Regions from separate parts of the Staphylococcus casei genome, predicted to be linked through region 2. Evidence: predicted binding sites of a transcription regulator. Region 2 holds the regulator's gene; the other holds the start of a gene.

Region 1 (16,553 bases), 420 kb from region 2:
TATGAATTTACTGTTTTACATATCTATCATCTTAACGATTATATTTTTCATTATTATCATCGTTCAAGAAGGTGTATTAGATCCTACAAGTTATGGTTTTAGAAGATTAAAATATCAACTCTCTAGTCAAAAACATAGAGATGCTTTAGAAAAAGACGCGTTTTTTAAACCAGGACAAGTGAAAAAAGAGCATTATTCTATTACCCCCTGGGTCATCACTGGATTTGTTTGTAATATTATATATTTATTATGCTCTATTTCGATTTCTTTTATGCTCTAAATGTTACTTAAATTAAAAAAGACTGTATGAAATATTGTCATCTATTTAACAATATTTCATACAGTCTTTTATTTTGTATCTAAATGCGGATTATAAAACAAAGCATAATATAGTAGCACAAATCCAAGTAATACGATAACGCCTACATATACCGACATCATCCATGGTAACAGCACCACACCCATAATCAATCCCAATCGTGATAATACATTAGCACCATAAAATGAAATCATATTAAAAGTCGCATAGGTACTACGTTGATTTTTCGGAATCATTCTAAAGCGTTGCTCATTTTGAATCGGAGAATATATCAGTTCGCCCAATGTAGCAACGATAGCAAAACAACACAACACCCAAAAGGAATTTGCTGAAGTTAAAATGATATAACCTCCTGTATACAACACAACTCCATACAAAAAGAATACTTTTTTAGAAGTATAAGATATGAGTTGGTTGACTGCAAAGGTAAGCGTCGCAACAACTATCGTATTGATAATCATAATCACAGAAAACATGCGTACACCATCAATATAAAATCCTAAGAAATGTAATGATTCAAAATTAGATTTCAACCTCACTACTACATATGAATTCAAACTTAGTTCAGCCATGATAACCATCATATAGCCTAAATTAAATAGCATATAATATTTATCTTGAATAACAACTTGATAACTATTTATAAAATGTTTAAAACGTGAGGTTAGTTCATTTTTTTCACTATAAAATTGTTGTACATCATAATACTTCTTAAATAAGTACCAACTAATCAACATTGCACAGAAAAACAATATAAAAAGCATGCGCTTATGACCTAAATAAAGCACAGCTCCAAGTACCATCGCTATTGCTGTACCAACATTAAACATCCAATAATTTAATCGGTATACGTACTCACGTACGTCGTCATAAATTGCATCCATGATAGCAGCTTCAAATATAGGTGAACTTACTGCAAAGAGCATTTGAAAAATAAAAATGCTTGCACAAAAAATAATTAAACCAATACCATCCATCGTTACTGTAATACTTAAAACAATAAGACAAATAGCATATAAAAAATGAACATAATTCACTACTGTTTTCCTATTATAATTGTCTCCTAAATAACCGCCTAAAAAAGACATGCCAAAGTTAACGATAATATTAATTATTAAAAACACACCTGCAAATATAGCATTAATTTTACTTGTTAAATAGAGCGCCATAAAAGGGAGCACAGCTTGGCTTGCAATAATCAAAATAAAATCTGCAATTAGTCTTGACTTCAAAGTGGCGGATAATGTAAAAAACTTTTTCAACATAATCCCTCCTTCACAACTTTACGCTCAATTATACATGAAGTAGATATTATGAAAAGTTTATTTTCACATTAACTAATTGCTAAAAAATAATTTTTAAATAGACCTAAATTTATAAAAATTGGTATACAAAAAGTGGATATAATCATCTAACAACTGATTACATCCACTTTTTATTTATTATATTAGTGATTAAATATTATTTTTTAATCAGCAAATTTTTTCAATATAATTACCGCATTGTGTCCACCAAAACCTAAACTATTACTCATTGCATAAGTAATATCTAAATCTTCTGCTTTATTAGGCACAATATCGATATCACATTCAGGGTCTGGTGTGACAGCGTGAATCGTTGGTGCAATACGACTATCTCTAATTGAAAGTGCAGAGAATATCGCCTCAATGCCCCCTGTCGCTCCAAGTAAATGACCTGTCATTGATTTAGTTGAACTTACTTTCAATGTTTTAGCAGCTTCGCCAAATGTATTTTTGATTGCTTGCACTTCTGTTAAGTCTCCAACTGGTGTACTTGTACCGTGAGCATTAAGGTATTGTATTTCTTTAGCCTCAATGTTTGCATCATCTAAAGCAGCTTGCATAGCACGTGAGCCACCTTCTCCTTGAGGTGCAGGTGCAGTAATGTGATAAGCATCTCCTGTTGTACCGTAACCAACGATTTCCGCATAAATTTCTGCGCCTCTTGCTTTCGCTGATTCAAGGGATTCAAGTATAACAATACCTGCGCCTTCACCCATAACAAAGCCATCACGGCCTTCTTGGAATGGTCGACAAGCAGTTTCTTTGTCATCATTTGTAGATAATGCACGACTTGCACTGAATCCTGCAATTGCCATTTGAGTAATTGGTGCTTCCGTACCACCAGTAATCATGGCATCTGCATCACCACGTTGAATGATTTTAAAAGCTTCACCTATAGAATTTGTACCAGTAGCACAAGCAGTGACTGTAGATCCATTAGGGCCTTTCGCACCTAAATCGATAGATACTTGTCCCGTAGCCATATCTGGAATTAACATTGGTACGAAAAATGGACTTACACGTCTAGGTCCACGTTCTAATAATTGTGAATGTGCAATTTCAAAAGTTTCCATACCGCCAATTCCAGAACCAATCCATACGCCAATTCTATTTGCAGTGTTTTCATTAATATCTAATTTAGCATCACTCACTGCTTCTCTAGCCGCAACAACTGCGTATTGTGTAAATCTATCCATACGACGTGCTTCTTTTTTCTCGATATGATCTTCAATATTAAAATCTTTTAACTCTCCAGCCAAATTAATATTGAAATCTGATACATCTAAACGAGTAATTTCATCAATACCATTTACGCCCTTTAATGCATTATCCCACGTCGTCTTTGCATCGTTACCTAGAGGTGATAATGCGCCGACGCCTGTTATTACAACACGTTGTTCTTTGCTCATAGTTTATCCTCCTATTTTCCCCATCTCAATGTAACAGCGCCCCAAGTCAGACCGCCGCCAAAACCTACTAACACTAAAACGTCATCGTCTTTAATTTTGCCATTTTCCAGTTCTTGCGCAATACTTAATGGAATTGAAGCAGCAGAGGTATTACCATATTTATCAACTGAAACACTCATCTTTTCTCTCGGTATACCTAAGCGTTCTCTCGCCGATTCCATAATTCTAATATTTGCTTGATGAGGCACAAACATATCAACATCTTCTGGTTTTAAATTTGCTTTAGCTACTGCATTATTCGATGCTTCGCCCATAATCCTAACTGCAAATTTAAATACTTCACGACCGTTCATAAATATTTTGCCATTTTCTGGATTTAAATATAAATGTTTACCACCTGAGCCATCAGAACCTAATTCATAGCTCAGAATACCACGTCCTTCTGATACTTCTCCGATAACAGCAGCGCCTGCACCATCACCGAATAAAATTGCAGTGGAACGATCGGTAAAATCAGTAATTTTAGATAATTTATCTACACCTACAACAAGTACATTCTTATAATCACCAGATTGTACAAATTGTTTAGCATTAATCATCGAATACATAAAACCACTACACGCAGCGAGTTGATCTAAAGATGCAACTTTACCAACGCCTAATCTATCTTGAAGGATATTAGCTACTGTTGGAAAAGGAAAATCACCTGTAGAAGTCGCAACTAATATCATATCAATATCAGAGGCTTCAATTCCAGCATCTGCTATTGCTCTTATGCTTGCTTCATATGCTAAATCAGATGTTTCTTGCTCTTCACTAGCCCATCTTCTTTCTTTAATACCAGTCATTTGAGAAATCCATTCATCTGTTGTTTCTAAAAATGTTTCAAAATAGGCATTGTCTACTATATTTTCAGGTGCATATGCACCAAAACCTTTAATACCCACGTCCATGGTCGAACACCTTCTTAATTTAATTTTTATTACCAGGTATTAATTTAACATAATACACATTTCAAATACAAGAACTACCTCTAATATGTGTGTATAATTGCATATTTTATTATAATTTAAAGCATATTTAGCTATAACGCAAAAATATGCTTTAATACTTTTCTTACTATACAAATAGCGTTTTCTTATTTATAATAGAGATATATTTATTATATTGGAGGCATTACATAATGAAATACCTCATAGTTCTATTTTGGTCTATTGTCTTATTAGAAATGATTAATTTTGTATTAAATAGTTTAGAGGGTGGCGGGCCACTTAACCTAATCACACCTCTTGTTGTAGCAGTTATATTTACAATTATTGTAGTGTTATTTGATATGGTTATTAAGCCAACGTCCAATGATTCTAAACAACATTAGACATATTTTAAACTGTCGACAAAGTTTCATTACTTTGTGGCAGTTTTTTATTTAACACATTATTATAAAACAGCCCCCGTAAAAAGTATGACTACTGATACGGGGGCTGTTCTACTTTGTAATTTATATATATTAATTATCTTTATAACGTTTCGGGTTTGATATCTTTAAACGTCAAGCCGTCATCTGATAAATCTATATGAATGGATGTACCTTCTGGTAAATTCTCTCTAATCATTTTACGCGCTAATGGTGTTTCAATTTGTCTCTGTACAAAACGTTTTAAAGGACGTGCACCAAATTGAGGTTCGTATGCTTCTTTTCCTAGCCATGCTTTTGCCTCATCAGAAACTTCTATAGAAATACGCTGTTCCATAAGTCTAATATTTAATTGTGTCAATATTTTATCAACGATTAAACTCATATCGTTGATTGTTAATGGTTTAAAGAGCACAATATCGTCCATACGGTTAATAATTTCTGGTTTGAAATATTGATTCAAACTTGTCATTACAGATTTTTCAGTAGATTCTGTGATAACACCTGTATCTTTAACATTTTCTAATAAAATTTGTGAACCAATATTACTAGTCATAATAATAATTGTATTTTTAAAATCGACTTCTCGTCCTTTAGAATCTGTGAGACGACCTTCTTCAAGTATTTGTAAGAGTACGTTAAATACATCTGAATGTGCTTTTTCAATTTCATCTAACAATATAACTGAATATGGGTTACGACGAACTGCTTCTGTTAATTGTCCACCTTCATCATGACCTACATAACCTGGAGGTGCGCCAATTAAACGAGAGACAGAGTGTTTTTCCATGTACTCACTCATATCAATACGAATCATGTGTTTTTCTGAATCAAATAACGTAGATGCTAAGGATTTAGCCAATTCTGTCTTACCGACACCTGTAGGTCCTAAGAATAAGAAGCTACCAATTGGTCTGTTAGGATCTTTAATCCCTGCACGCGCTCTTACAACCGCATCTGAGACTAAATCAACAGCCTTATCTTGGCCAACAACACGTTTGTGTAAAATATCTGCCAGATTTAATAGTTTTTCTCTTTCCGTTTCAACTAATTTGGATACTGGAATACCTGTCCATGAGCTTACGATATCTCCAATTTCTTCATCAGTTACAATTTCTCGAATAATACGGTCAGTGTCTCCACTTTGCTCATCTTGGAATGCTTCTTCCAATTCACGTAATTCTTTCTCCAATGCTGGAATTTTACCATGTTGTAACTCAGCTGCTCTTTCTAAATTATAATTCGTTTCAGCTTCTTCTAAAGCTTTTCTACTTTCATCTAATTCTGAACGTTTTTCTTGTAATTTAGCAATTTTTCCTTTTTCTTCTTCTACGCGTGATTGTATTGCATTTTGTTTTTCTTTTTCATTAGATAATTCTTCTTGTAGTTCTTGCAATCGTTGTTTACTTGCGTTATCAGATTCATTTTTCAATGCAGATTCTTCAATTTCTAATTGCATGACACGTCTATTAACTTGGTCTAGTTCTGTTGGGTTAGATCCCATTTCTGTACGTATCGTTGCGCAAGCTTGATCGACTAAATCGATTGCTTTATCTGGTAAGAAGCGATCAGTAATATAACGATCTGATAATTCTGCGGCTGCTACTATAGCTCTGTCTTGAATACGTACACCATGATAAACTTCATAACGTTCTTTTAATCCACGTAATATAGAAATTGTATTTTCTACATCTGGCTCAGCAACGTTTACTTTTTGGAAACGACGTTCTAACGCTGAATCCTTTTCAATATATTCTCTATATTCATTTAATGTTGTAGCACCAATACAATGCAATTCACCGCGTGCAAGCATTGGTTTCAACATGTTACCTGCATCCATGGCACCTTCTGTTTTACCTGCACCTACAAGCATGTGAATCTCATCAATAAATAGAAGAATTCTACCTTCTGAATCTTTAACTTCTTTAAGCACTGCTTTTAAGCGTTCTTCAAATTCACCACGGTATTTTGCTCCGGCAACTAAAGCACTTAAATCTAATTCAAAAATCGTCTTATCTAATAGAGCGTCTGGTACGTCTTTACGTACAATACGTTGCGCTAATCCTTCAACGATAGCAGTCTTACCTACACCAGGTTCACCTATAAGTACAGGATTGTTTTTCGTTTTTCTACTTAAAATTCTAATAGCATTACGTATTTCTTCGTCTCGTCCTATAACCGGATCCATATTGCCTTGACGTACTTCTTCAACTAAGTCACGTCCATATTTTTCTAATGCTTCGTAATTTGCTTCTGGATTTTGTGATGTCACGTGATTTCCCCCTCTTATTTTTTTTATAATCTCAGTTATCACTTCTTTTTTATTGGCGACAAATTGTTGTGTCGTTTCGTCTATGTCCATTGCAGCAAGAATAATATGCTCCATAGAAACATATTCATCTTCATAAGATTTCATATAACTTTCAGCTTTATTAAACAGTTCATTCGTTTTTTGACTAATATACTGTCCGTACTGTACGTTATCGCCTTGCACAGATGGGTATTGTTTTAATTTTTCTTTATATGCATTTATCAGTGCTTCTGTTTCAATATTGGCACGTTCTAGAACACTTTTAAATAAACTATCATTTTCTTCAAGTGCTGCCATAAGTACAGCTTCAATTTCAATGTTTTGATTTTCATTTTCTTTTGCTAATTCAACAGCTTTTTGTATAGCGCCTTGAACTGCATAGGTCATTTGATTAATATCCAAAATGATTCACCTCACCATTTAGTGTTTGATCAATGGAAAGCAAGTTTGACTTTGACTTTCTTTGACCTTAAGTTTATTATAGTCCTTTTTATTTAGATAATCAACACAAAAGCTTGTATTTTTTTCAAATAAAACACTAAAATTTCAAGCAGTATACATCAATGTTTTGCCCCTTTATTAACGTGTTTAAACCATCAATTTACACTTATATTTCATTACATATTTCCGATATTTTAATTATTGTAAAAAATGAATAAAAGCCCACTCCAACGTTATGTTGAAATGGGCTTTCTATCATATTATTTTTCATTTCGTTTAGGCACGATAAATAAAATTTATTATTTACTTTTCTTAGGAACCATCTGTTTTAATATTTCGTCAGTTAAAGCTTGAACGCCTGAATATTCTAAATGAATACCATCCGGCGCGAAATATTCAGAATGGCCTTCTGAACGTTTATGCCAATCTACTAACGTTACATTTGAGTGGTTTTTAGCAGCATCAGCCATCAAACTATTTACATGCGTTTCATAATTTCTCGGAACGCGCGTGTTTACTAAATAAATTTTGGCATCTCCAAATTTACTTATCAGTTCGTTCAATTGCTCTTTTGAAAAATCACCATTTGTCCCTAGCTCTAGAACTACTTGCTCATTTTTATTAGCATATTTTTTATAATTTTGTTCAACGAGTGGCGTAGCTTCATACAAATTACGTCCAACTTGACCATCAATAATGGCATTAGGCACATGTTTAGTAAAAGCTTCTCCAATATCTACCATTACAGAATCCCCAATAAGTAAAGGTTTCAAGTCTGAATATACTTTACTATTTTTATGTACTTTGGCTTGCTTTTCTTTTGATTTTTCTTTGAGAGAAACAGTTTTAGACTTTTCTTTGAACTTATGATTGCCTGTAGTATGATAAGACATTTTCTTATTAGCTGTAGTATCTTTACCTAAATGATCAAATGCCCCCGCAAAAATAAGCAATGATGGAATTAGAATAATGATTAAAGCCACTGTTCGTAAGAATGGGATTTTTCTAAAACGGTTTAATGTGAAAACACGGAAACTATATTTTCTAAACGGCGTTTCGATATAGCGATAAGATAATTCTGCAAAAATGATGGTTACTCCCACATCAATAATATACACATAAATAGGGATTTGCCCGTCTACAAAGTAACTATGTAAAAAACTTATCACCGGAAAATGCCATAAATATAAACTATATGACCGTTTGCCAATATATACGAATACTGGATTACCAAGTATCCGAGCAAAGTATCCTGTTGGATGTACTGCACTACTAATTACAAACAGTGTCATTGCTGAAATCAAATAAAATCCGCCATTATATATCCAATCACTATTATCATCGACCAAAATAAATAGGCTTAATAGACAAATAATACTTAATACCCCAACCGTATCAACGACATGTCTTATAGCAATATTTGGGTTTTTCTTTAATTTAAATGGAGGCCATAAGAATGCAAACATTACACCTAAGAGCATTGTTTGCAGTCTTGTATCGGTTCCAAAATAAACACGTGAATGACCCGTATGCGGTTGCGAAATCATAATCATTACAAACAAAGATACTAATGAAATGATCCAAAAAATTAATGTCACATTACGATATTTCCGAACAGTTAGTAATAATGTGATTAATACAATTGGAAAGCATATGTAGAACTGTTCTTCAATTGCTAATGACCATAAGTGTTTAAGTGGCATAAACGCAAACTGTTCAAAATAATTTACATCTGAAGCAATATACCACCAATTAGATGCGTAAAGCACTGCAGCGAATGCATCATGTTTGATACCTACAATTTGATCTGGTTTTAAAATGAGCGTAGCTAACACCACCATACAAACTAAGACGATAACTGCAGGTATGAGTCGCTTAACACGCCGTAACCAAAAGTTTTTCAAATTAATGATGCCTGTTTCTTCATACTCTTTTAATAATAAGCTGGTAATTAAATAGCCTGAAATAACAAAAAATGTATCTACACCTAAGAAGCCACCCGTAAGCCACTGCCTATTTAAATGATAGATAATGATGCCTATAACAGCAATTGCTCTTAATCCATCCAAGCCAGGCATATAGCGTGTATCACGTGTTTTATCGCAACGCTTACTTGAATCATTACTCATTTTTATCATACTTCCATCCAAAAATTTTAAAATAACGCTTTATCTACAGCGTAAATCTACTTTCATTTTACTAGCCGATTGTAATACTTTTGTAATATAAATGCAATTATTTTAATGATTTGTACGATACAAATTTTTACTTTTTTAATGGTTCGGACTTATATTATTTATTAAAGGAAGTTCTTGAGTTTTAAAATTAAAAAAGAACTAACCTCATGAGTTCCGCATTTTGATACGGTCCTCATGTGGCTAGTTCTCTTAATCATTTCTATTTATCGTTTAACCGATACCTAACGCAATTTTAGCATAGCGAGACATCATATCTTTGTCCCATGGCGGGCTCCAAACGATATTTATTTCTGTATCTGAAATCTCAGGTATTTCTGCCAAGACCATTTTAACTTGGTTCATAATTTGTGGCCCCATTGGACAACCCATAGAAGTTAAAGTCATATCTACTTTACAAATACCTTCATCATCAACGTCTACATTATATACTAAACCTAAGTTAACAATATCAATTCCTAACTCAGGGTCTATAACCATTTCAAGCGCATTTAAAATACTATCTTTTAATCCTTCGTCCATTTGTCTCACCTCTTCGTTATTAATCATATTAACAATATATCAAATATCTTACAAAACGCCAATAAAATGCTATGATATTGATACATCAATTATTAAACATTAAGGAGATTTGCATGAAACCTTATTTAATTTGCTTAGATTTAGATGGTACACTTTTAAACGATGAAAAAGTAATTCCTACTTATACCAAACAAGTATTAAAAACTTTACAATCACAAGGTCATAAGCTCATGATAGCAACCGGACGCCCTTATAGAGCGAGTCAAATCTATTACCATGAACTTCATATGGACACGCCTGTAGTTAACTTTAATGGTGCCTATGTTCACCATCCTAAAGATAATAGCTTTAAAACAAAGCATGATGTTTTAGATTTAGAATTATCTAAAGAAATTATTCAGTCATTAAATGATTATGGTGTCTCAAATATTATTGCAGAAATCAAAGATCACGTCTTTCTTAATAACTTTGACCAAAAATTATTCGATGGCTTTTCAATGGGAACGCCTAAAATAGAAACTGGTGATTTATTGACTTCATTAACAGCTTCACCGACTTCCATTTTAGTAGAAGCTGAAGAAGTGATGATTCCTAGAGTTAAAAAAATGCTCACGCACTTTTATGCTGAAAATATTGAGCACCGCAGATGGGGATCACCATTTCCAGTTATTGAAATTGTAAAAGAAGGTATTAGCAAGGCTAGAGGCATTGATTATGTTAAATCACACCTCGGCATTGATCATAACCAAATTATTGCATTTGGAGATGAAGATAATGACTTAGAAATGATTAAATATGCTAAATACGGTATCGCAATGGATAATGGATTAGATGAGTTAAAACACGTAGCTAATGAAACTACATATTCAAATAATGATGACGGCATTGGTCGTTATCTTAACAATTATTTCCAACTTGGTATGCCTTATGAAGCATCTATTACATCTCGGATATAGTCAGATAATCACTTACTAGGAGGTCATTTATTATGAATAAAATCATAGTCGTTGGCGCTGTTGCTGGTGGAGCGACCGTCGCTAGTCAGATACGAAGATTAGATCAAGAAAGTGAAATCATTGTCTTCGAAAAAGACAGAGATATGAGTTTTGCAAATTGTGCACTCCCCTATTATCTTGGTAATGTTGTTGATTCTCGAGATAAAATCCTAGAAGCTACACCTGAAATGTTCCATGACAAAAAACAAATCACAGTCAAACCTTATCATGAAGTCACGGCAATTAATGATACTCGTAAATCTATTACTGTATATGATAGACAAAGTAAAGAATCATTTGAAGAAACTTATGATACCTTAATTCTAAGTCCGGGTTGTAGTGCAAACTCGTTAAATTTGGATAGCGATATCACATTTACGTTAAGAAATATGGAAGATACGGATGCCATAGAATCATTTATTGAGCATCATAAAGTCAGTAATGCACTTATTATTGGTGCTGGCTATATTGGGTTAGAGATACTTGATAATTTATATGAAAGAGGCATTACTCCAACATTAATTCATCGCTCAACTCATATCAACAAATTGATGGATTCCGATATGAATCAGCCTATTATAGAAGAGATGCAAAAGCGTCAAATTCCATTTAGACTCAACGAAGAAGTTGTGAAAGTCATTGGAAATGAGGTGCATTTTAAATCAGGTGCAGTTGAACATTTTGATCTTATTATTGAAGGTATCGGTGTAAAACCGAATTCTGATTTCATCAAAACGTCTAACATCAAACTAGACACACGTGGTTATATACCTGTCAATGATTGCTTCGAAACAAACATCCCAAATATATATGCTTTAGGTGATATTATAAATGCACACTATCGGCACGTTGACCTTGAAGCACATGTACCACTAGCATGGGGTGCACATCGTGGCGCAAGCATTATCGCTGAACAACTTGCTGGGGATCATACCATAAAATTCAAAGGCTATTTAGGTGCAAACATTGTTAAATTTTTCGACTATACGTTTGCAAGTGTTGGTGTCAGCCCACAAGAATTAATGCATTTTGATTATGAAGTCGTTGAAACAAAACAAGGTGAACACGCTGGATATTATCCGGGTAACGCTCCCTTGCATTTACGTGTCTATTTCGATAAAAGCAACCGCCGTATTATACGTGCAGCAGCAGTTGGAAAAAAAGGCGCCGATAAACGTATCGATGTATTATCAATGGCAATGATGCATCGATTAACGATTGATGAACTCACTGAATTTGAAGTTGCCTATGCACCACCATATAGTAGACCCAAAGATATTATTAACATGATTGGTTATAAAGCTCGAAATAAATAAAAAATAATGTCTAAGACAACAAAACAATCGCTGATTTCTATTAAGTATGAAACTGAGTAGAAATCAGCGATTTTAATTCGTAAATTCATTGTTCGCCTCTTACGTTCCAGTGCAATTTCAGTTTTACATACTTATCTCAACGCAGCATATATTTATACTACATCGTTCCATACTGCTCCTATTCAAATGTATCATGATTAACATTTGCTTCTAAATTTAGTCACATCTATAAATATGGTTTCTCCATCTATTATATTTCAATCTACAAATTGTGTTTTAAAATTCGAAAAAGATTTTATTAATTTATCTATAAAAGTATTGATTCTAAATCAATTTACTTCTTCTACTTTTTTAACCATCTTATCTAAATGATGTGTTGTTACTGCTGTTTGTTCATTTAGTAATTTAACATCTTGATATAATGATGTAACTTCCCTATTAGATCCTTGAATTTGATTCATCACTTTAATGTTTAATAAACATTTTAACATTGGATATGCAATGATTTTAAATTTCTTAAAGAATATAGCTTGTATTTTAGGAATAATTTTATAATTACTTCGTTCTATTAATAAGTGTAGTTCATTATATGATTTTATGATGTTGTTAATCAGTTGTTGCTGTTTTCCTTTATACTGATTTTTTACTGCTATGCCTGTATTTAAAGGTATAATCATCGCTGCATGTGACATTAGCCAATCTTCAAAATTGGGTTCATAAGTTAATTTTATAGGTAAATCTTTGAATATTTTATAAAGCTTATTTTGAAATGGTATTTGTTCCTCAAGGTGACTGACTTTTAGTTCTCCAGCATTAAATCGGATAACCGTTGTGGTGCTGTTACTTCTATTTCCTCCAGTCATCAAAAAACCAAAAGATACATTTTTAGATGTCTTGGATTGCTTAAGAACAGTTTCACGAAGCTTGTGGGGATGGGTGTTATTCCCAACAAAAATGATATTTTGGGTAATATTTCTCGCTATTATAGGCGCAACTGAATAGACGTCTGAATATTTCATTGTTACAAATATAACATCATAATGATCAGTCTCATTTAATTCACTGATATAGCTAAAATGTTCTTTTGTATTTCGCTTCTGGAAATAGTGGTTTAATACGACTCCCCTATCGTTTAAATTGTTGTAGGTCTGTCCTCTTGCTAATATCGTTATATTATTCCCAGGTTTATTTAGCGCATGTGCTAAAAATTGGCCTTGCACACCAGCACCATAAATAAGTATATTCATTGGCATACTCCTTTCTTTTTAATAAACAATTGTTCATTAACTTGAAGTTATCATTATAAAACGTTAAACTCAATAAACAAAATGTACATTTTGATGTTTAATGTACAAATACCAAAAATTGTCGAGAAATAAGGAGTAATTATGGATAAAAGACAAGAAAAATCGCGCCAACTCATTATCGAAAGCTTTATACAACTTATGCAGGAAAAAGACATTACTAAAATATCTATGAAAGATATAGCTGAATTTGCCAATATTAATAGAGGAACGATTTATTTAAACTTTATCGATAAATATGACATTCTCAATCACGCCATAGATTTTATTATGGCAGAGGCAATTGAGAAATGTGAGCATTATAAGTATCAAATAGAAGACGGTAAAGAGGGGATACGGGACATACTTGTCGCCATCGATAAGCAATATGATCTCCTGAAGAAATTGATACAAAAATCAGATTTAAATATATTAAAACAGACACTTTCAGAGAAATTCATGAAATCTATTAAGCAAAAAGACAATGAAATAATGACACAGTTTTTAGGTTCAGCAACAGTAGGCGTTATTGTTTGGTGGATTGAAAAATCTAAACCATGCTCAATCGATGAATTAAGTAATGAACTATGGCGTTTATTAGCACCACATATTGAATCATTTCTATAAAAAATATACACAAAAAAGCTGTCAACAACATCAAAAACTCTGTCGACAGCTTGAAGCAATCACATAATGAATGACTGCTTTTTCTTTATAAACCAAACATTTTTGTAATGGGTCCTTGTGGCAAGATAATACCCAAACACATCGTAATAATAATGATGATAATCGTTGTCCACATTAATCCATGGCTTGGTTGACTTTTCTTCCTTTTCGCAATGGTAACTTCCATAAGTGCAACAGCTGCTACGCCACCTAACATTTTCAATGTTAGTAACATATGCCCTCCAGCATTATCAGAAGAAAAAGCTTGAATCCATAACCAAAATCCTGAAATTAAAACTAATACCATAAAAAGTCTTAATACCATATGAATTGGTTTAAAGTGAGGTGTTGCGCCTTGTTTTACTGAAAAGTTAAAATACGCAGCAAAGAACAAAATAATTGCAAGCACCCATGATGTAATATGAATATGTAACATTAAATAACCCCCACACATATTTTTTATCACTTCATACAACTGTTAACTACAATAAATCATATATAAATGAAATTTTTGTAGTCTTTGAATTGCAAAAATAATATGCTTCTATCTTTATCATACTCAATACTATGCTATTTTTCAAAAAGAAATTCAAAATCTATTTTCTTACGATTAATCATTTATACAAAATCCCTAATTTCCATAGTTAAATCACTCAAAAACGGACCAACAATCTCAAATGTTAGTCCGTTTAAGTATATTTATTTTTCAGCAATAAAGTTCGTTAAAGTCCCGATGTTATCAATCGTTACTTTAACTTCATCACCAGGTTGTAAGAATTTAGGTGGATTCATACCTGCACCGACACCTGCTGGGGTACCTGTCGCAATAATATCACCTGGATGTAACGCAACATATTTAGATATTTCTTCTATTAATTCATCTATTTTAAGAATCATTTGACCTGTATTACCATCTTGACGAATTTCATTGTTAACTTTTGTTACAATATTAACATCTTCAGGTGTAGGCAGTTCATCTTTAGTTACAATATATGGACCGACTGGACATCCACCAGTTAAACTTTTAGATAAGAATGCTTGGTCTTGTGCCTTTTGCGCTTTACGATCAGTAATGTCATTAATAATAGTGTAACCATATACATAATCTAACGCCAAGCCCTTAGGTATTTTTTCACCAGATTTTCCAATGACGATACCTAATTCACCTTCATAATCTAATTGATCAGTAATATCTTGGTGATTTGGGATCGTGCTATTATCACCAGTTAATGACGATGCCGCTTTTGTAAATACATATAAACGTTGAACTTCATGATTTAATTCACTTGCATGTTCTTGATAATTACGTCCAAAAGCAATTACATTATTTGTTGGTGTAACTGGAGGTAAAAATTCAACGTCAGCAAATTGTACTTTATAATCCTCACCTTTGCCACTATCTTCTGCAGCAACAACTGCTTTACGCACTTGTTCTTGGAAATCGACGACTTGATTCTGTTGAAGGCCGTGTAATAATGTTTTAGGATGAAACTCTCCTTCAGCAAAATCAGCAAAGACTTTTTTCAAATCCCACGCTGCTTCTTCACGCTTTACTTTTACACCATAAGATGTCTGTCCTTCATGTCTGAATGATAGGAATTTCATTCAATATCAGCTCCTCATCTATATCTTAATACATATTATAACTATATTTACTACCAAATAACAAACAAATACATGGTATTTTCTAAAAATTCAATTATTTTACATATATCGTACAATTACTTTAAATACGTTATTTTTCTCCACGCCCATTCAACCGGACCTTGTTTGAATTTTTTTAAATAATAATAACTAACGCAAACTTGTAAACTATATACAATAAGTACAATGAGATAGGACTGATAAAGCTCTAGCTTGTTATATAAACCTAGCCCCATATAAATCAAAGTAAAAATAATACTTTGTGATAAATACACTGTTAAACTTAACTTTCCAGGATATTCAAACAGGTGGACAACTTTTCTAACTTTTGACACTTGGCATAAACGTAAAAATATTAAAATATAGCCTGCTGCTACAATCGGACCTCCAATCATAGCACTTATATATTGAAAGGCATGATTACTATAATCTATCGCGAATGGCACTTTCAACATATACCCCATCACTATACATAGCACTCCCCAGAAAGTCGCGCGTTTTTGATAGGTATTGTTACGTAGAACAGTGATTAAATTTAATTTTTGCGCTATTACACCGCACAGAATATATGGTAAAAACTCTAAGTATGCCGATGTTGTCATAACATCTAAGACACTCATCGCTGTTTCATTGACATTTATTTTTAACAAATCAAAATAATTACCATTTTGCTTAACGTCTATGAGTTGTCCCAAAGACATACCTGAAAAGTTATTTCTATCATGTCTTCCTGT
Region 2 (16,553 bases):
AAATCAACACGACGCCCTTTCGTATCAGTCAAATGTCCATCATCTAATACTTGTAATAGTATATTAAAGACATCAGGATGTGCTTTTTCAATTTCATCAAATAAGATTACTGAATATGGTTTACGTCTTACTTTTTCAGTTAATTGTCCACCATCATCATGGCCTACATAGCCTGGAGGGGCACCAACTAAACGACTGACTGCATGTTTTTCCATGAATTCACTCATGTCAACACGAATCATTGCATCATCTTCACCAAACATAGATTCTGCTAAAGCACGTGCTAATTCAGTCTTACCTACACCTGTAGGACCTAAGAAAATAAAGCTTCCAATTGGGCGTTTCGGATCTTTTAATCCAGCACGTGCACGTCTTACTGCTTTACTTATTGAAGTTACCGCAGCTTGTTGACCAATGACTCTATGATGAAGTGTATCTTCTAAATTAAGTAGACGATCTGATTCTGTTTCATTAATTTTAGTTAATGGTATACCTGTCCATCCTGCAATAACTTCACCTATATCATCTTCAGATAAAGAAGTGTTTTCACCGTTTTTCGTGTTCTTCCATTTGTCATTTGCTTCTTCGTATTGTTTTTCTAATTTAGTTTGTTTGTCACGAAGGTTAGCTGCATTTTCAAATTCTTGTGCATGTACTGCAGCATCTTTTTCATTTTTAACTTGTTCAATTTCCTGTTCGATTTCTTTCAAGTTTGGCGGTGTTGTATGACTTTTCAATCTCACTTTAGAACTTGCTTCATCAATTAAATCGATAGCTTTATCAGGTAAGAAACGATCTGATATATAACGGTCACTTAGTTTTGCTGCTGAAATTAATGCTTGATCAGAAATGTTAATACGGTGATGTGCCTCATAACGATCACGCAATCCTTTTAAAATTTCAATAGTATCTTCAACTGTTGGTTCAGCAACTTGAACAGGTTGGAAACGACGTTCTAACGCAGCGTCTTTTTCAATGTTCTTACGATATTCATCTAAAGTTGTTGCACCGATACATTGTAATTCTCCACGTGCAAGCGCTGGTTTTAAAATATTGGATGCATCAATAGCACCTTCAGCTCCACCGGCACCTACTAATGTGTGTAATTCATCAATAAATAGAATCACATTTCCTGCTTGATGGATTTCTTCCATTACTTTTTTAAGACGTTCTTCAAATTCACCTCGATATTTAGTTCCAGCTACTACTGTCCCCATATCAAGTGACATCACACGTTTACCTTTTAACGTTTCAGGCACTTCATTGTTCACAATTGCCTGAGCTAAACCTTCAGCAATTGCCGTTTTACCTACACCAGGTTCACCGATTAACACTGGATTATTCTTAGTACGACGGCTTAATACTTCAATAACTCTAGTGATTTCTTTGTCTCTACCAATCACAGGATCTAACGTGCCATCTTTTGCAATAACAGTTAAATCACGTGCAAGACCGTCTAGTGTTGGCGTGTTATTTGATTTATTTGCTTGCGCATTTTTATTACTCATTTCAGGACTACCTAAAGCTTTAACTACTTGTGCACGTGCTTTTGTGATATTTAAATCTAAATTAGCAAATACACGTGCAGCTACGCCTTCATTTTCACGAATTAAGCCAAGTAAAATGTGCTCTGTACCTACAAAATTGTGATGTAATTTTCTTGCTTCATCCATGGATAATTCGATTACTTTCTTCGCTCTAGGTGTGTAATGTAATGCACCCATTTGCTCTTGTCCGTGACCGATTAATTTTTCTACTTCTTCTACTACTTTTTCTTCAGTAATATCGAATTGCTCTAATACTTTTGCTGCAATACCTTCAGGTTCTTTCATCAATCCTAAAAGTAAATGTTCTGTTCCAATATTTGAATGATTTAAGCGAATTGCTTCTTCTTGAGCATGTGCTAGTACGCGCTGCGCACGTTCTGTCAGTCTACCAAATAGCATAATAGCATGACCTCCTAATTTATATGTTCTCTTAAAATATCTGCTCTTTTTTCATTTACTACTCTTTCATCTTCATCATCTAATAAGAATGGTGATTGTATCGCAATCATCAATTCATTAAATTTGAAATCTTCTAATTCAATATAGCCTAAATCAATGCCAAGTTTAACTTCACTTAATCTCAGAGAAGCTTCCTCCATAGATATTAGTCTACTATATTTTAATATTCCTAACGAACGATATACTCTATCTAACGTTTCGGTATGATTATGTTCATTTAAACGTTCACGAATTTGCATTTCTTCGTTAATAATTTGCTGAACAACTTCGGTTAAACTTTCTATAATATTTTCTTCTGTTTTACCTAAAGTCAGTTGATTTGAAATTTGATATATATGGCCATAAACTTGCGATCCTTCACCATATATACCCCTTATTGTAAAACCAAATCGGTTAATTGTTTGAGCGATACGATTCATACGCTTCATAATCGTTAAACCAGGTAAATGCAACATCACACTTGCTCGCATTCCTGTACCAATATTAGTTGGACATGTCGTTAAATAACCTAAATGTTCATCAAAACTAATATCCAATTCACTATCTAAAGTATCATCTAATTTAGAAGCTTTTTCAAATAAGGTTTGTAATGATAAATCATTGCCCATTGCTTGTATACGGATATGATCTTCTTCATTGACCATGAGGCTTAAAGATTCATCTTCATTTAATAACACTGCAGAAGCAGGTTGTCTAATAAGTTCTGGGCTGATAAGATGTTTGGCAACCAGTTTATATTTACTTTGTTGATCCATAGTGTCTAAACGTTGTATAAACATATCTGGAAGCGCATCTTGAACCTCGTTAATTACTCTAAAACCTTCTTGCTCGGACGGAAACATGAGCGGATGAACATGATTTTCTAAATTTCTAGCCAATCGTATTCTTGAAGACATTACAATCGGGCTTTCATCTTTATCGCGCATCCATTCACTCATATATGCGCTGATATTATTTTCACTCATCACTACTCACCTCGCTATCCTCTTTTAATGCTTTGATTTCGTCTCGGACAACGGCGGCCTCTTCAAAGTTTTGATCTTCAATAAGTTGGTTTAAATGTGTTGTTTTTTCTTCGATTTTCTTTTTTAAAGCTAACTTTCTATATGAAGATCGAGGTGTTTTACCTATGTGCTCAATTTGGCCACCTTGCACGCGTCGTACAATATCGATAATGTCATCTTTAAATGTAGCATAGCAATCTGCACATCCAAATTTACCGACATGCGCAATATCTTTCAAAGTCATGCGGCACGTAGGACATCTTTTTTCTTCTTTAAAAGCAATTTCATCAAAATCAATACCATGTTTAGCAGCTAAGTGCTGTAATATTTGTTTTACAACAAAAGCACCTTCAATGTCGTCTTGGGACTGTATATGTTGATTTTGTGTCCAAGGGTTACCTCCTTGCGCACATGTTGGACAGACCCATTTTTCATTAACGCCTTCTTGTCCTTTCACAGCTACTTTTACTTCTGCTTCGTTTAAATGACAATTTTCGCATAGCACGACTAAACACCTCACTTTTTAATAATAATTTATTACAGGCAATAATCTTTTTAAAATATTAGCCCGTATAATATCTCTCGATAATACATCCATTTTTAATGTTTCTCTATCAATCACAGCCGAAATCATCTTCGCTTCTCTTTCATTGATATATTCTTTATCCAGTAAACCATCTATAATATAGTACGCTTGTTGTTGAGATATTGATGGCCCTATAAGTTGCAGTAAGTGATTAATGTAACCTGTTTCGTCTCTATTTTCAATTTTCGTGATTCGAATATAGCCACCGCCACCTCTTTTACTTTCAATTTCGTAGCCATGTTCATTTGTAAATCGTGTTTTAATTACATAATTCAATTGTGAAGGCACACAGTCAAAGCGTTGTGCAATATTTGCACGCTGAATTTCTACAACGTCTTCATTGGCGTCTTCAAATAATTTCTTAATGTACTGTTCTATGATGTCAGACATGTTGTGCATGATTATCACCTCTTTTGACCTTCTTTGACTATATTATATGACCAACTTTGACCTTTTTCAACCAATATGTTTTAAAAATTTTTAATTATGGATGTTAGACGTCCTTAATTTGTTGTATTATAGGTATTAAGAAAAAATAAAAGGGATGAAGTAATTATGCATATTATCATAGGTTTGATCGGTATTGCAGTATTTCTCGGCCTAGCGTTTCTTTTTAGTTCCGACAGAAAAAATATTCGCTGGCAATACGTAGGACTTTTACTCGTAATACAGCTTGTTTTTGCCTTTATTTTGCTAAAAACAAAATTTGGTATCACTGTCATTGGTGGAATTTCAGAAGGATTTAATTATTTGTTAGCAAAAGCAGCAGAAGGTGTAAATTTTGTGTTTGGCGGATTTGAATTTGTCGATCCGAAAAACCCACCATTTTTCTTTAATGTATTACTACCAATTGTTTTTATTTCAGCATTAATTGGTATTTTACAATATACACGTATTCTTCCATGGATTATCAATGTATTAGGCTTAGCAATATCGAAAATTAACGGCATGGGCCGTTTAGAATCATACAATGCTGTTGCGGCAGTTATTTTGGGACAATCAGAAGTATTTATTTCATTGAAAAAAGAATTAGCACATATACCAAGGCAACGTCTTTATACATTAACTGCTTCGGCTATGTCTACTGTTTCAGCTTCAATTATTGGTGCATACTTCACGTTAATTGAACCTCGTTACGTCGTGACAGCAGTAGCTTTAAATCTCTTTGGTGGTTTTATTATCGCTTCTATCATTAATCCTTATAAAGTAGAAGCAAAAGAAGATAAGTTAATCGTTGAAGAAAGTGAATCTGGGAAACAATCTTTCTTCGAAATGTTAGGCGAATATATTTTAGATGGATTTAAAGTCGCAATCATTGTTGGAGCAATGTTGATCGGTTACATCGCTATTATCGCATTACTTAATGGTGTCGTAAGTGCTATTTTCACAGGCATTTCGGGAGGAAGCATTACTTGGGATTTCCAAACGCTTATTGGCTTTGTATTTGCACCATTCGCATTCTTAATAGGTATACCTTGGAACGATGCGGTACAAGCAGGTTCAATTATGGCAACGAAATTATTATCAAATGAATTTGTTGCCATGCAAAGTCTTAGCACTGTTAAAGATATGAGTGATCACGCAAAAGGTGTTATTTCAGTGTTTGTAGTTTCATTTGCAAACTTTAGTTCAATCGGTATTATTTCGGGGGCAATCAAATCACTTAATAATGAAAAAGGCGATATGGTTGCACGCTTTGGTTTAAAACTATTGTTCGGTGCTACACTCGTTTCATTTATTTCAGCAGCAATTGCAGGATTCTTTATTTAATACAAAACAGAGCATGTAAGGTTTATGAACCTTACATGCTCTGTTTATTTTTACGATTAGAATTGTTCCCCGAAGTATATGAAACGATAGTCCTTATACATATACTATACCTTCAAGTGCTTCTGCATACTGATTATACTGTTTCAGTCAGCGCTGATTTTACAATATGATCTATAAAGTACTGTGTCACTCTATAATCATCAGTCAACTCTGGATGGAATGATACACCTAGGTACTGTCCTTCTTGCACAGCAACAATTTTTTCACCAACAGTACTAAGTAATTCTACACCTTCATGTATTTCGGCAATATGTGGGGCTCTAATAAACACACCTTCAATATCCTTAGCAATCCCCTTAACATCTAGTTCATTTTCGAAGCTATCTACTTGTCTACCAAACGAATTTCTTTCGACGGTGATATTTAGTTTATCTAAATATCCTTCTTCTCCAGCAATATGCTTAGCCATTACAATAAGTCCAGCACAGGTACCAAACATAGGTAATGTAGATTGTTGTAATGCCTCTTTAAAGCCATAAAGATTCATCAATCGACGTAAAGTCGTTGATTCTCCACCAGGTAATATTAAACCATCAATTTCATTTAATTGTTCCACACGTTTAACTGCTAGGCCTTCATGACCACTCAGTTCAATATGACGTATATGTTCTCTAACGGCACCTTGTAATGCTAAAACACCAATTTTCATATTACCATCCACGCTCTTGCATACGATCTTCTAATGATAATTCATTGATATCTAAACCTTTCATAGCAGAACCTAGTTCTTTAGCTAAACGGCCAATTAATTCATAATCTTGATAATGTGTTGTCGCTTGTACAATTGCTTTTGCAAATTTTTCAGGATCTTCTGATTTAAAGATACCAGATCCTACGAATACGCCATCTGCTCCTAATTCCATCATTAATGCTGCATCTTGAGGTGTTGCTACACCACCAGCAGCAAAATTAACAACTGGTAAACGTCCATTTTCTTTTATACCTTTTAATACTTCATATGGAGCACCAATATTTTTAGCCTCAGTCATAATTTCATCATCATTCATAACAGTTAAACGACTTACTTCTGAATTGACTTGACGCATATGTCTCACAGCTTCTACAATATTACCTGTACCTGGTTCACCTTTTGTACGTAACATCGCAGCACCTTCACCAATACGTCTCGCAGCTTCACCTAAATTACGACAACCACATACAAATGGAACTGTAAAAGTATCTTTTCGTAAATGGTATTCTTCGTCAGCAGGCGTCAATACTTCTGATTCATCAATGTAGTCAACACCCATTGATTCTAAAACACGTGCTTCAGTAATATGGCCGATACGTCCTTTAGCCATTACAGGTATAGATACTGCATTCATAACTTCCTCTACGATTTTAGGATTGGCCATTCTTGCAACGCCACCAGCTGCTCTTATGTCAGATGGTACACGTTCTAATGCCATTACAGCAACAGCTCCTGCTTCTTCAGCAATCTTAGCTTGTTCTGCATTAACAACGTCCATGATAACGCCGCCCTTTTGCATTTCTGCCATTCCTCTTTTAACTCTTTCGGATCCAGTAACTTTAGACATATTTATTTTACCCCTTTACTTAGTTGATTAAATTCATTTTAAAAGATAAACTGGTATTTAAAAAGGGGCAATTCCAAAATAATTTAAGGGGTCAGAATAAAATGGCTAAAAAACATCTCTATATTGATTTATATGAAAATTTAAAAAGACAAATCATCGAAGGACAATATCATTCTGGGGATAAATTCCCTTCAAAACGTGCGCTAAGCGAACATCTTTCGGTCAGTAATACAACAATTGAACATGCTTACCAATTTCTATTAGATGAGGGTTACATATATTCTAAACCACGTTCTGGCTATTTTGTATCAGACATAGAAACCTTACCTATTATTAATAGAAATATGCACTCTTCAAATCTATCTAATCCTGATCATTTTGAAAATAACATTAATCATACATATGATTTTGCATTTAATTTATCAGAAATAGACGCTGAGTACTTTCCAATGCAACAATTTAGGAAATATGCACGAGATGCTTTTGAAGATAATCAATTAAATCTCTTACAGCACACAAACCCTAAAGGACAATGGGGGCTAAGACAAGAAATTGCACATTATTTATTTAATAGTCGTGGTGTATCTTGTCATCCAGACCAAATTATCATTGGGTCATCCACAGAACAACTCATTAATTTACTAACCGATATCCTAAATGATGCTCAGTTTTATATTGAAAATCCAAGCTATCCTCCAATTAAACAAGTCTTAGATAAAAAACAATTTAAATATCAACAAATACCTGTAAATCAAACGGGTATTGAACTGCATTACTTTAATGAATTTGATAACAACATTGCCTATGTCACACCATCACATCAGTTTCCTACTGGTTATGTAATGAATTTAAAAAAACGTACCCAACTTATAAATTGGGCACAGCAAAGTAAAGATAGATATATTATAGAAGATGATTATGATTCAGAGTTTCGTTACTTTGGTAAACCTATTCCTGCATTACAAAGTTTAGATACTCAAGATAAAGTTATCTATATCAGTACCTTTTCTAAATCTTTATTTCCAAGTTGTAGAATTGCATATCTTGTACTGCCTCAAAATTTATTAACGCTTTATAATATATTACCTAACAAAGAAGGCAATACTGTTCCTGCACATATACAAAAAATGGTTGCAAACTTTATGGAGTCAGGAAGCTTCGAGAGACATTTGAATAAAATGAGAAATGTTTATAGTGAGAAATTAAAATTTATTTTAAATGAACTTAAACCTTTTCAAAATCAACTAAAAATTGATGGTGCCTTAGCTGGAATGCATTTTACATTAACAGTTACAAACGGCCTAACTTTAGAACAATGCCTTAAAAATGCTGAGAAACACAATCTAAAAATCACACCATTCACCAAATATGATCCTACAGAACAATCAGCAAAATTCATACTCGGATTTGGAGGCATCCCTTTTTCCAAACTCAAACCTCATATTGATGAACTCATTAAGTCATTAACTTTTTAGAACCACTTCTCAATTTATTGAGATTAGTGGTTCTTATGCATGAGCTTTAGCTCAGGTATTCCCCAAAGTTATACTTCTCAATTTATTGAGATTAGAAATAGTTGTATTTATGTTTTATTATAAATAAAAAGAGACTCCTAAGAGTCTCAAATGATATTAAACTACTTTTTATAATAAAAAAAGAGACCCTTTAGGGTCTCAAATTGCCTGGCAACGTCCTACTCTCGCGGAACGTAAGTCCGACTACCATCGGCGCTAAAGAGCTTAACTTCTGTGTTCGGCATGGGAACAGGTGTGACCTCTTTGCCATTGTCACCAGACAATGAAATGTATGAAATTATACATTCAAAACTAGATAGTAAGTAAAATTTAAAAGTTACCAATCAAAACTGGTTTAATATTTGATTAAGTCTTCGATCGATTAGTATTCGTCAGCTCCACATATCGCTATGCTTCCACCTCGAACCTATTAACCTCATCATCTTTGAGGGATCTTATAACCGAAGTTGGGAAATCTCATCTTGAGGGGGGCTTCATGCTTAGATGCTTTCAGCACTTATCCCGTCCATACATAGCTACCCAGCGATGCCGTTGGCACGACAACTGGTACACCAGAGGTATGTCCATCCCGGTCCTCTCGTACTAAGGACAGCTCCTCTCAAATTTCCTACGCCCACGACGGATAGGGACCGAACTGTCTCACGACGTTCTGAACCCAGCTCGCGTACCGCTTTAATGGGCGAACAGCCCAACCCTTGGGACCGACTACAGCCCCAGGATGCGATGAGCCGACATCGAGGTGCCAAACCTCCCCGTCGATGTGAACTCTTGGGGGAGATAAGCCTGTTATCCCCGGGGTAGCTTTTATCCGTTGAGCGATGGCCCTTCCATGCGGAACCACCGGATCACTAAGTCCGTCTTTCGACCCTGCTCGACTTGTAAGTCTCGCAGTCAAGCTTCCTTATGCCTTTACACTCTATGAATGATTTCCAACCATTCTGAGGAAACCTTTGAGCGCCTCCGTTACTCTTTAGGAGGCGACCGCCCCAGTCAAACTGCCCATCTGACACTGTCTCCCACCATGATAAATGGTGCGGGTTAGAAATCCAACACAGCGAGGGTAGTATCCCAACAACGCCTCCACGTAAGCTAGCGCTCACGTATCAAAGGCTCCTACCTATCCTGTACAAGCTGTGACGAATTTCAATATCAGACTACAGTAAAGCTCCACGGGGTCTTTCCGTCCTGTCGCGGGTAACCTGCATCTTCACAGGTACTATGATTTCACCGAGTCTCTCGTTGAGACAGTGCCCAAATCGTTACGCCTTTCGTGCGGGTCGGAACTTACCCGACAAGGAATTTCGCTACCTTAGGACCGTTATAGTTACGGCCGCCGTTTACTGGGGCTTCGATTCGTAGCTTCGCCGAAGCTAACCACTCCTCTTAACCTTCCAGCACCGGGCAGGCGTCAGCCCCTATACATCACCTTACGGTTTAGCAGAGACCTGTGTTTTTGATAAACAGTCGCTTGGGCCTATTCACTGCGGCTCTCCTGGGCGTTAACCCTAAAGAGCACCCCTTCTCCCGAAGTTACGGGGTCATTTTGCCGAGTTCCTTAACGAGAGTTCGCTCGCTCACCTTAGAATTCTCATCTTGACTACCTGTGTCGGTTTGCGGTACGGGCACCAAAATTCTAGCTAGAGGCTTTTCTTGGCAGTGTGAAATCAACGACTCGAGGAAAAAATTTCCTCTCCCCATCACAACTTGACCTTAAGAGTACCGGATTTGCCTAATACTCAGTCTTGTTGCTTGGACGTGCACTCCAACAGCACGCTTCGCCTATCCTACTGCGTCCCCCCATCGCTCAAAACGAATTTTGGTGGTACAGGAATATCAACCTGTTATCCATCGCCTACGCCTATCGGCCTCAGCTTAGGACCCGACTAACCCAGAGCGGACGAGCCTTCCTCTGGAAACCTTAGTCAATCGGTGGACGGGATTCTCACCCGTCTTTCGCTACTCACACCGGCATTCTCACTTCTAAGCGCTCCACATGTCCTTGCGATCATGCTTCAACGCCCTTAGAACGCTCTCCTACCATTGTCCTACGGACAATCCACAGCTTCGGTAATATGTTTAGCCCCGGTACATTTTCGGCGCAGTGTCACTCGACTAGTGAGCTATTACGCACTCTTTAAATGATGGCTGCTTCTAAGCCAACATCCTAGTTGTCTGGGCAACGCCACATCCTTTTCCACTTAACATATATTTTGGGACCTTAGCTGGTGGTCTGGGCTGTTTCCCTCTCGAACACGGACCTTATCACCCGCGTTCTGACTCCCAAGTTAAATTGATTGGCATTCGGAGTTTGTCTGAATTCGGTAACCCGATAAGGGCCCCTCGTCCAAACAGTGCTCTACCTCCAATAATCATCACTTGAGGCTAGCCCTAAAGCTATTTCGGAGAGAACCAGCTATCTCCAGGTTCGATTGGAATTTCTCCGCTACCCACAACTCATCCGCTCACTTTTCAACGTAAGTCGGTTCGGCCCTCCATTCAGTGTTACCTGAACTTCAGCCTGGTCATGGGTAGATCACCTGGTTTCGGGTCTACGACCAAATACTCAACGCCCTATTCAGACTCGCTTTCGCTACGGCTCCACATTTACTGCTTAACCTTGCATCAAATCGTAACTCGCCGGTTCATTCTACAAAAGGCACGCCATCACCCATTAACGGGCTCTGACTACTTGTAAGCACACGGTTTCAAGTTCTATTTCACTCCCCTTCCGGGGTACTTTTCACCTTTCCCTCACGGTACTGGTTCACTATCGGTCACTAGAGAGTATTTAGCCTTGGGAGATGGTCCTCCCGGATTCCGACGGAATTTCTCGTGTTCCGTCGTACTCAGGATCCACTCAAGAGTGAACAAACTTTCGACTACAGGATTATTACCTTCTTTGATTCATCTTTCCAGATGATTCGTCTAATTTGTTCTTTTGTAACTCCGTATAGAGTGTCCTACAACCCCAACAAGCAAGCTCGTTGGTTTGGGCTCTTCCCGTTTCGCTCGCCGCTACTCAGGGAATCGATTTTTCTTTCTCTTCCTGCGGGTACTAAGATGTTTCAGTTCTCCGCGTCTGCCTTCGAATATGCTATGTATTCACATATCGATAACACGACATAACTCGTGCTGGGTTTCCCCATTCGGAAATCTCTGGATCAAAGCTTACTTACAGCTCCCCAAAGCATATCGTCGTTAGTAACGTCCTTCATAGGCTTCTAGTGCCAAGGTATCCACCGTGCGCCCTTAATAACTTAATCTTTTTTGACTTTTAACACGACGAAGTCGGTTAAAAACCCAAAATGTTATTAATCTGTGAGTGTTCTTTCGAACACTAGCGATTATTTCTTTTTGAATTCAAGCTTATTTAAAACTCTAATTCACTCGGTTTTTCTTGGTAAAATCTATATATTTTACTTACTTATCTAGTTTTCAATGTACAAATAAAAAAATGGTGGGCCTAAGTGGACTCGAACCACCGACCTCACGCTTATCAGGCGTGCGCTCTAACCAGCTGAGCTATAGGCCCATTCTTTTGTTGAATACTCCGATGAGCATTCAAAACTGAATACAATATGTCAATGTTATCCCTCTGTCATCTTCTAAAGAAGATGTTCCGAATATATCCTTAGAAAGGAGGTGATCCAGCCGCACCTTCCGATACGGCTACCTTGTTACGACTTCACCCCAATCATTTGTCCCACCTTCGACGGCTAGCTCCATAAATGGTTACTCCACCGGCTTCGGGTGTTACAAACTCTCGTGGTGTGACGGGCGGTGTGTACAAGACCCGGGAACGTATTCACCGTAGCATGCTGATCTACGATTACTAGCGATTCCAGCTTCATGTAGTCGAGTTGCAGACTACAATCCGAACTGAGAACAACTTTATGGGATTTGCATGACCTCGCGGTTTAGCTGCCCTTTGTATTGTCCATTGTAGCACGTGTGTAGCCCAAATCATAAGGGGCATGATGATTTGACGTCATCCCCACCTTCCTCCGGTTTGTCACCGGCAGTCAACCTAGAGTGCCCAACTTAATGATGGCAACTAAGCTTAAGGGTTGCGCTCGTTGCGGGACTTAACCCAACATCTCACGACACGAGCTGACGACAACCATGCACCACCTGTCACTTTGTCCCCCGAAGGGGAAGGCTCTATCTCTAGAGTTTTCAAAGGATGTCAAGATTTGGTAAGGTTCTTCGCGTTGCTTCGAATTAAACCACATGCTCCACCGCTTGTGCGGGTCCCCGTCAATTCCTTTGAGTTTCAACCTTGCGGTCGTACTCCCCAGGCGGAGTGCTTAATGCGTTAGCTGCAGCACTAAGGGGCGGAAACCCCCTAACACTTAGCACTCATCGTTTACGGCGTGGACTACCAGGGTATCTAATCCTGTTTGATCCCCACGCTTTCGCACATCAGCGTCAGTTACAGACCAGAAAGTCGCCTTCGCCACTGGTGTTCCTCCATATCTCTGCGCATTTCACCGCTACACATGGAATTCCACTTTCCTCTTCTGCACTCAAGTTTCCCAGTTTCCAATGACCCTCCACGGTTGAGCCGTGGGCTTTCACATCAGACTTAAGAAACCGCCTACGCGCGCTTTACGCCCAATAATTCCGGATAACGCTTGCCACCTACGTATTACCGCGGCTGCTGGCACGTAGTTAGCCGTGGCTTTCTGATTAGGTACCGTCAAGATGCGCACAGTTACTTACGCATTTGTTCTTCCCTAATAACAGAGTTTTACGATCCGAAAACCTTCATCACTCACGCGGCGTTGCTCCGTCAGGCTTTCGCCCATTGCGGAAGATTCCCTACTGCTGCCTCCCGTAGGAGTCTGGACCGTGTCTCAGTTCCAGTGTGGCCGATCACCCTCTCAGGTCGGCTATGTATCGTCGCCTTGGTAAGCCATTACCTTACCAACTAGCTAATACAGCGCGGGTCCATCTATAAGTGATAGCAAAACCATCTTTCACTATAGAACCATGCGGTTCTATATGTTATCCGGCATTAGCTCCGGTTTCCCGAAGTTATTCCAGTCTTATAGGTAGGTTACCCACGTGTTACTCACCCGTCCGCCGCTAACTTCAAAGGAGCAAGCTCCTTATCCGTTCGCTCGACTTGCATGTATTAGGCACGCCGCCAGCGTTCATCCTGAGCCAGGATCAAACTCTCCATAAATGATTATGATGTTTGATTAGCTCATAAAATACTAATTTGTGTGTTATCTCTAACACGTTTGAACCAACAATTTAATGTTGTGTTCGGAATTAACGTTGACATATTGCGATTCAGTTTTCAATGTTCATTTCTTCAACACAAGAATTAATTTTACAGGTTTTGACTTAGAAAGTCAATAACTTTTTTAAATTAAATTGTAAAAGGGTAAAACTTCCATAAAAAAACGACCCGAAGGTCAAAATGGACTGCCTGGCAACGTCCTACTCTCGCGGAACGTAAGTCCGACTACCATCGGCGCTAAAGAGCTTAACTTCTGTGTTCGGCATGGGAACAGGTGTGACCTCTTTGCCATTGTCACCAGACAATGAAATGTATGAAATTATACATTCAAAACTAGATAGTAAGTAAAATTTAAAAGTTACCAATCAAAACTGGTTTAATATTTGATTAAGTCTTCGATCGATTAGTATTCGTCAGCTCCACATATCGCTATGCTTCCACCTCGAACCTATTAACCTCATCATCTTTGAGGGATCTTATAACCGAAGTTGGGAAATCTCATCTTGAGGGGGGCTTCATGCTTAGATGCTTTCAGCACTTATCCCGTCCATACATAGCTACCCAGCGATGCCGTTGGCACGACAACTGGTACACCAGAGGTATGTCCATCCCGGTCCTCTCGTACTAAGGACAGCTCCTCTCAAATTTCCTACGCCCACGACGGATAGGGACCGAACTGTCTCACGACGTTCTGAACCCAGCTCGCGTACCGCTTTAATGGGCGAACAGCCCAACCCTTGGGACCGACTACAGCCCCAGGATGCGATGAGCCGACATCGAGGTGCCAAACCTCCCCGTCGATGTGAACTCTTGGGGGAGATAAGCCTGTTATCCCCGGGGTAGCTTTTATCCGTTGAGCGATGGCCCTTCCATGCGGAACCACCGGATCACTAAGTCCGTCTTTCGACCCTGCTCGACTTGTAAGTCTCGCAGTCAAGCTTCCTTATGCCTTTACACTCTATGAATGATTTCCAACCATTCTGAGGAAACCTTTGAGCGCCTCCGTTACTCTTTAGGAGGCGACCGCCCCAGTCAAACTGCCCATCTGACACTGTCTCCCACCATGATAAATGGTGCGGGTTAGAAATCCAACACAGCGAGGGTAGTATCCCAACAACGCCTCCACGTAAGCTAGCGCTCACGTATCAAAGGCTCCTACCTATCCTGTACAAGCTGTGACGAATTTCAATATCAGACTACAGTAAAGCTCCACGGGGTCTTTCCGTCCTGTCGCGGGTAACCTGCATCTTCACAGGTACTATGATTTCACCGAGTCTCTCGTTGAGACAGTGCCCAAATCGTTACGCCTTTCGTGCGGGTCGGAACTTACCCGACAAGGAATTTCGCTACCTTAGGACCGTTATAGTTACGGCCGCCGTTTACTGGGGCTTCGATTCGTAGCTTCGCCGAAGCTAACCACTCCTCTTAACCTTCCAGCACCGGGCAGGCGTCAGCCCCTATACATCACCTTACGGTTTAGCAGAGACCTGTGTTTTTGATAAACAGTCGCTTGGGCCTATTCACTGCGGCTCTCCTGGGCGTTAACCCTAAAGAGCACCCCTTCTCCCGAAGTTACGGGGTCATTTTGCCGAGTTCCTTAACGAGAGTTCGCTCGCTCACCTTAGAATTCTCATCTTGACTACCTGTGTCGGTTTGCGGTACGGGCACCAAAATTCTAGCTAGAGGCTTTTCTTGGCAGTGTGAAATCAACGACTCGAGGAAAAAATTTCCTCTCCCCATCACAACTTGACCTTAAGAGTACCGGATTTGCCTAATACTCAGTCTTGTTGCTTGGACGTGCACTCCAACAGCACGCTTCGCCTATCCTACTGCGTCCCCCCATCGCTCAAAACGAATTTTGGTGGTACAGGAATATCAACCTGTTATCCATCGCCTACGCCTATCGGCCTCAGCTTAGGACCCGACTAACCCAGAGCGGACGAGCCTTCCTCTGGAAACCTTAGTCAATCGGTGGACGGGATTCTCACCCGTCTTTCGCTACTCACACCGGCATTCTCACTTCTAAGCGCTCCACATGTCCTTGCGATCATGCTTCAACGCCCTTAGAACGCTCTCCTACCATTGTCCTACGGACAATCCACAGCTTCGGTAATATGTTTAGCCCCGGTACATTTTCGGCGCAGTGTCACTCGACTAGTGAGCTATTACGCACTCTTTAAATGATGGCTGCTTCTAAGCCAACATCCTAGTTGTCTGGGCAACGCCACATCCTTTTCCACTTAACATATATTTTGGGACCTTAGCTGGTGGTCTGGGCTGTTTCCCTCTCGAACACGGACCTTATCACCCGCGTTCTGACTCCCAAGTTAAATTGATTGGCATTCGGAGTTTGTCTGAATTCGGTAACCCGATAAGGGCCCCTCGTCCAAACAGTGCTCTACCTCCAATAATCATCACTTGAGGCTAGCCCTAAAGCTATTTCGGAGAGAACCAGCTATCTCCAGGTTCGATTGGAATTTCTCCGCTACCCACAACTCATCCGCTCACTTTTCAACGTAAGTCGGTTCGGCCCTCCATTCAGTGTTACCTGAACTTCAGCCTGGTCATGGGTAGATCACCTGGTTTCGGGTCTACGACCAAATACTCAACGCCCTATTCAGACTCGCTTTCGCTACGGCTCCACATTTACTGCTTAACCTTGCATCAAATCGTAACTCGCCGGTTCATTCTACAAAAGGCACGCCATCACCCATTAACGGGCTCTGACTACTTGTAAGCACACGGTTTCAAGTTCTATTTCACTCCCCTTCCGGGGTACTTTTCACCTTTCCCTCACGGTACTGGT

The links. The regulator CtsR, encoded in region 2, represses protease genes until heat stress. The targets are predictions, from matches to a motif close to ATGGTCAATAAAGGTCAAACA.
Region 1: the regulator CtsR is predicted to act here: its motif matches at 7,208-7,228, upstream of clpB (ATP-dependent chaperone ClpB).

What each region holds. Positions count from the first base shown of each region.
Region 1 covers NZ_CP125718.1:1,999,442-2,015,994, forward strand. The annotation lists gene QMO72_RS09645 (DUF3899 domain-containing protein) at 1-280, shown strand, start outside; gene QMO72_RS09650 (MFS transporter) at 349-1,584, opposite strand; gene fabF (beta-ketoacyl-ACP synthase II) at 1,788-3,032, opposite strand; gene QMO72_RS09660 (beta-ketoacyl-ACP synthase III) at 3,044-3,985, opposite strand; gene QMO72_RS09665 (YjzD family protein) at 4,216-4,407, shown strand; gene clpB (ATP-dependent chaperone ClpB) at 4,550-7,159, opposite strand; gene QMO72_RS09675 (acyltransferase family protein) at 7,498-9,327, opposite strand; gene QMO72_RS09680 (metal-sulfur cluster assembly factor) at 9,607-9,915, opposite strand; gene QMO72_RS09685 (Cof-type HAD-IIB family hydrolase) at 10,029-10,871, shown strand; gene QMO72_RS09690 (CoA-disulfide reductase) at 10,904-12,226, shown strand; gene QMO72_RS09695 (ketopantoate reductase family protein) at 12,556-13,473, opposite strand; gene QMO72_RS09700 (TetR/AcrR family transcriptional regulator) at 13,615-14,136, shown strand; gene QMO72_RS09705 (YisL family protein) at 14,222-14,611, opposite strand; gene QMO72_RS09710 (fumarylacetoacetate hydrolase family protein) at 14,875-15,780, opposite strand; gene QMO72_RS09715 (DUF418 domain-containing protein) at 15,897-16,553, opposite strand, start outside.
Region 2 covers NZ_CP125718.1:2,417,196-2,433,748, forward strand. The annotation lists gene QMO72_RS11800 (ATP-dependent Clp protease ATP-binding subunit) at 1-1,946, opposite strand, end outside; gene QMO72_RS11805 (protein arginine kinase) at 1,961-2,971, opposite strand; gene QMO72_RS11810 (UvrB/UvrC motif-containing protein) at 2,964-3,515, opposite strand; gene QMO72_RS11815 (CtsR family transcriptional regulator) at 3,534-3,995, opposite strand; gene QMO72_RS11820 (NupC/NupG family nucleoside CNT transporter) at 4,152-5,366, shown strand; gene pdxT (pyridoxal 5'-phosphate synthase glutaminase subunit PdxT) at 5,500-6,075, opposite strand; gene pdxS (pyridoxal 5'-phosphate synthase lyase subunit PdxS) at 6,077-6,964, opposite strand; gene pdxR (MocR-like pyridoxine biosynthesis transcription factor PdxR) at 7,066-8,439, shown strand; rRNA gene rrf (5S ribosomal RNA) at 8,645-8,759, opposite strand; rRNA gene QMO72_RS11845 (23S ribosomal RNA) at 8,841-11,762, opposite strand; tRNA gene QMO72_RS11850 (tRNA-Ile) at 11,955-12,031, opposite strand; rRNA gene QMO72_RS11855 (16S ribosomal RNA) at 12,135-13,687, opposite strand; rRNA gene rrf (5S ribosomal RNA) at 13,935-14,049, opposite strand; rRNA gene QMO72_RS11865 (23S ribosomal RNA) at 14,131-16,553, opposite strand, start outside.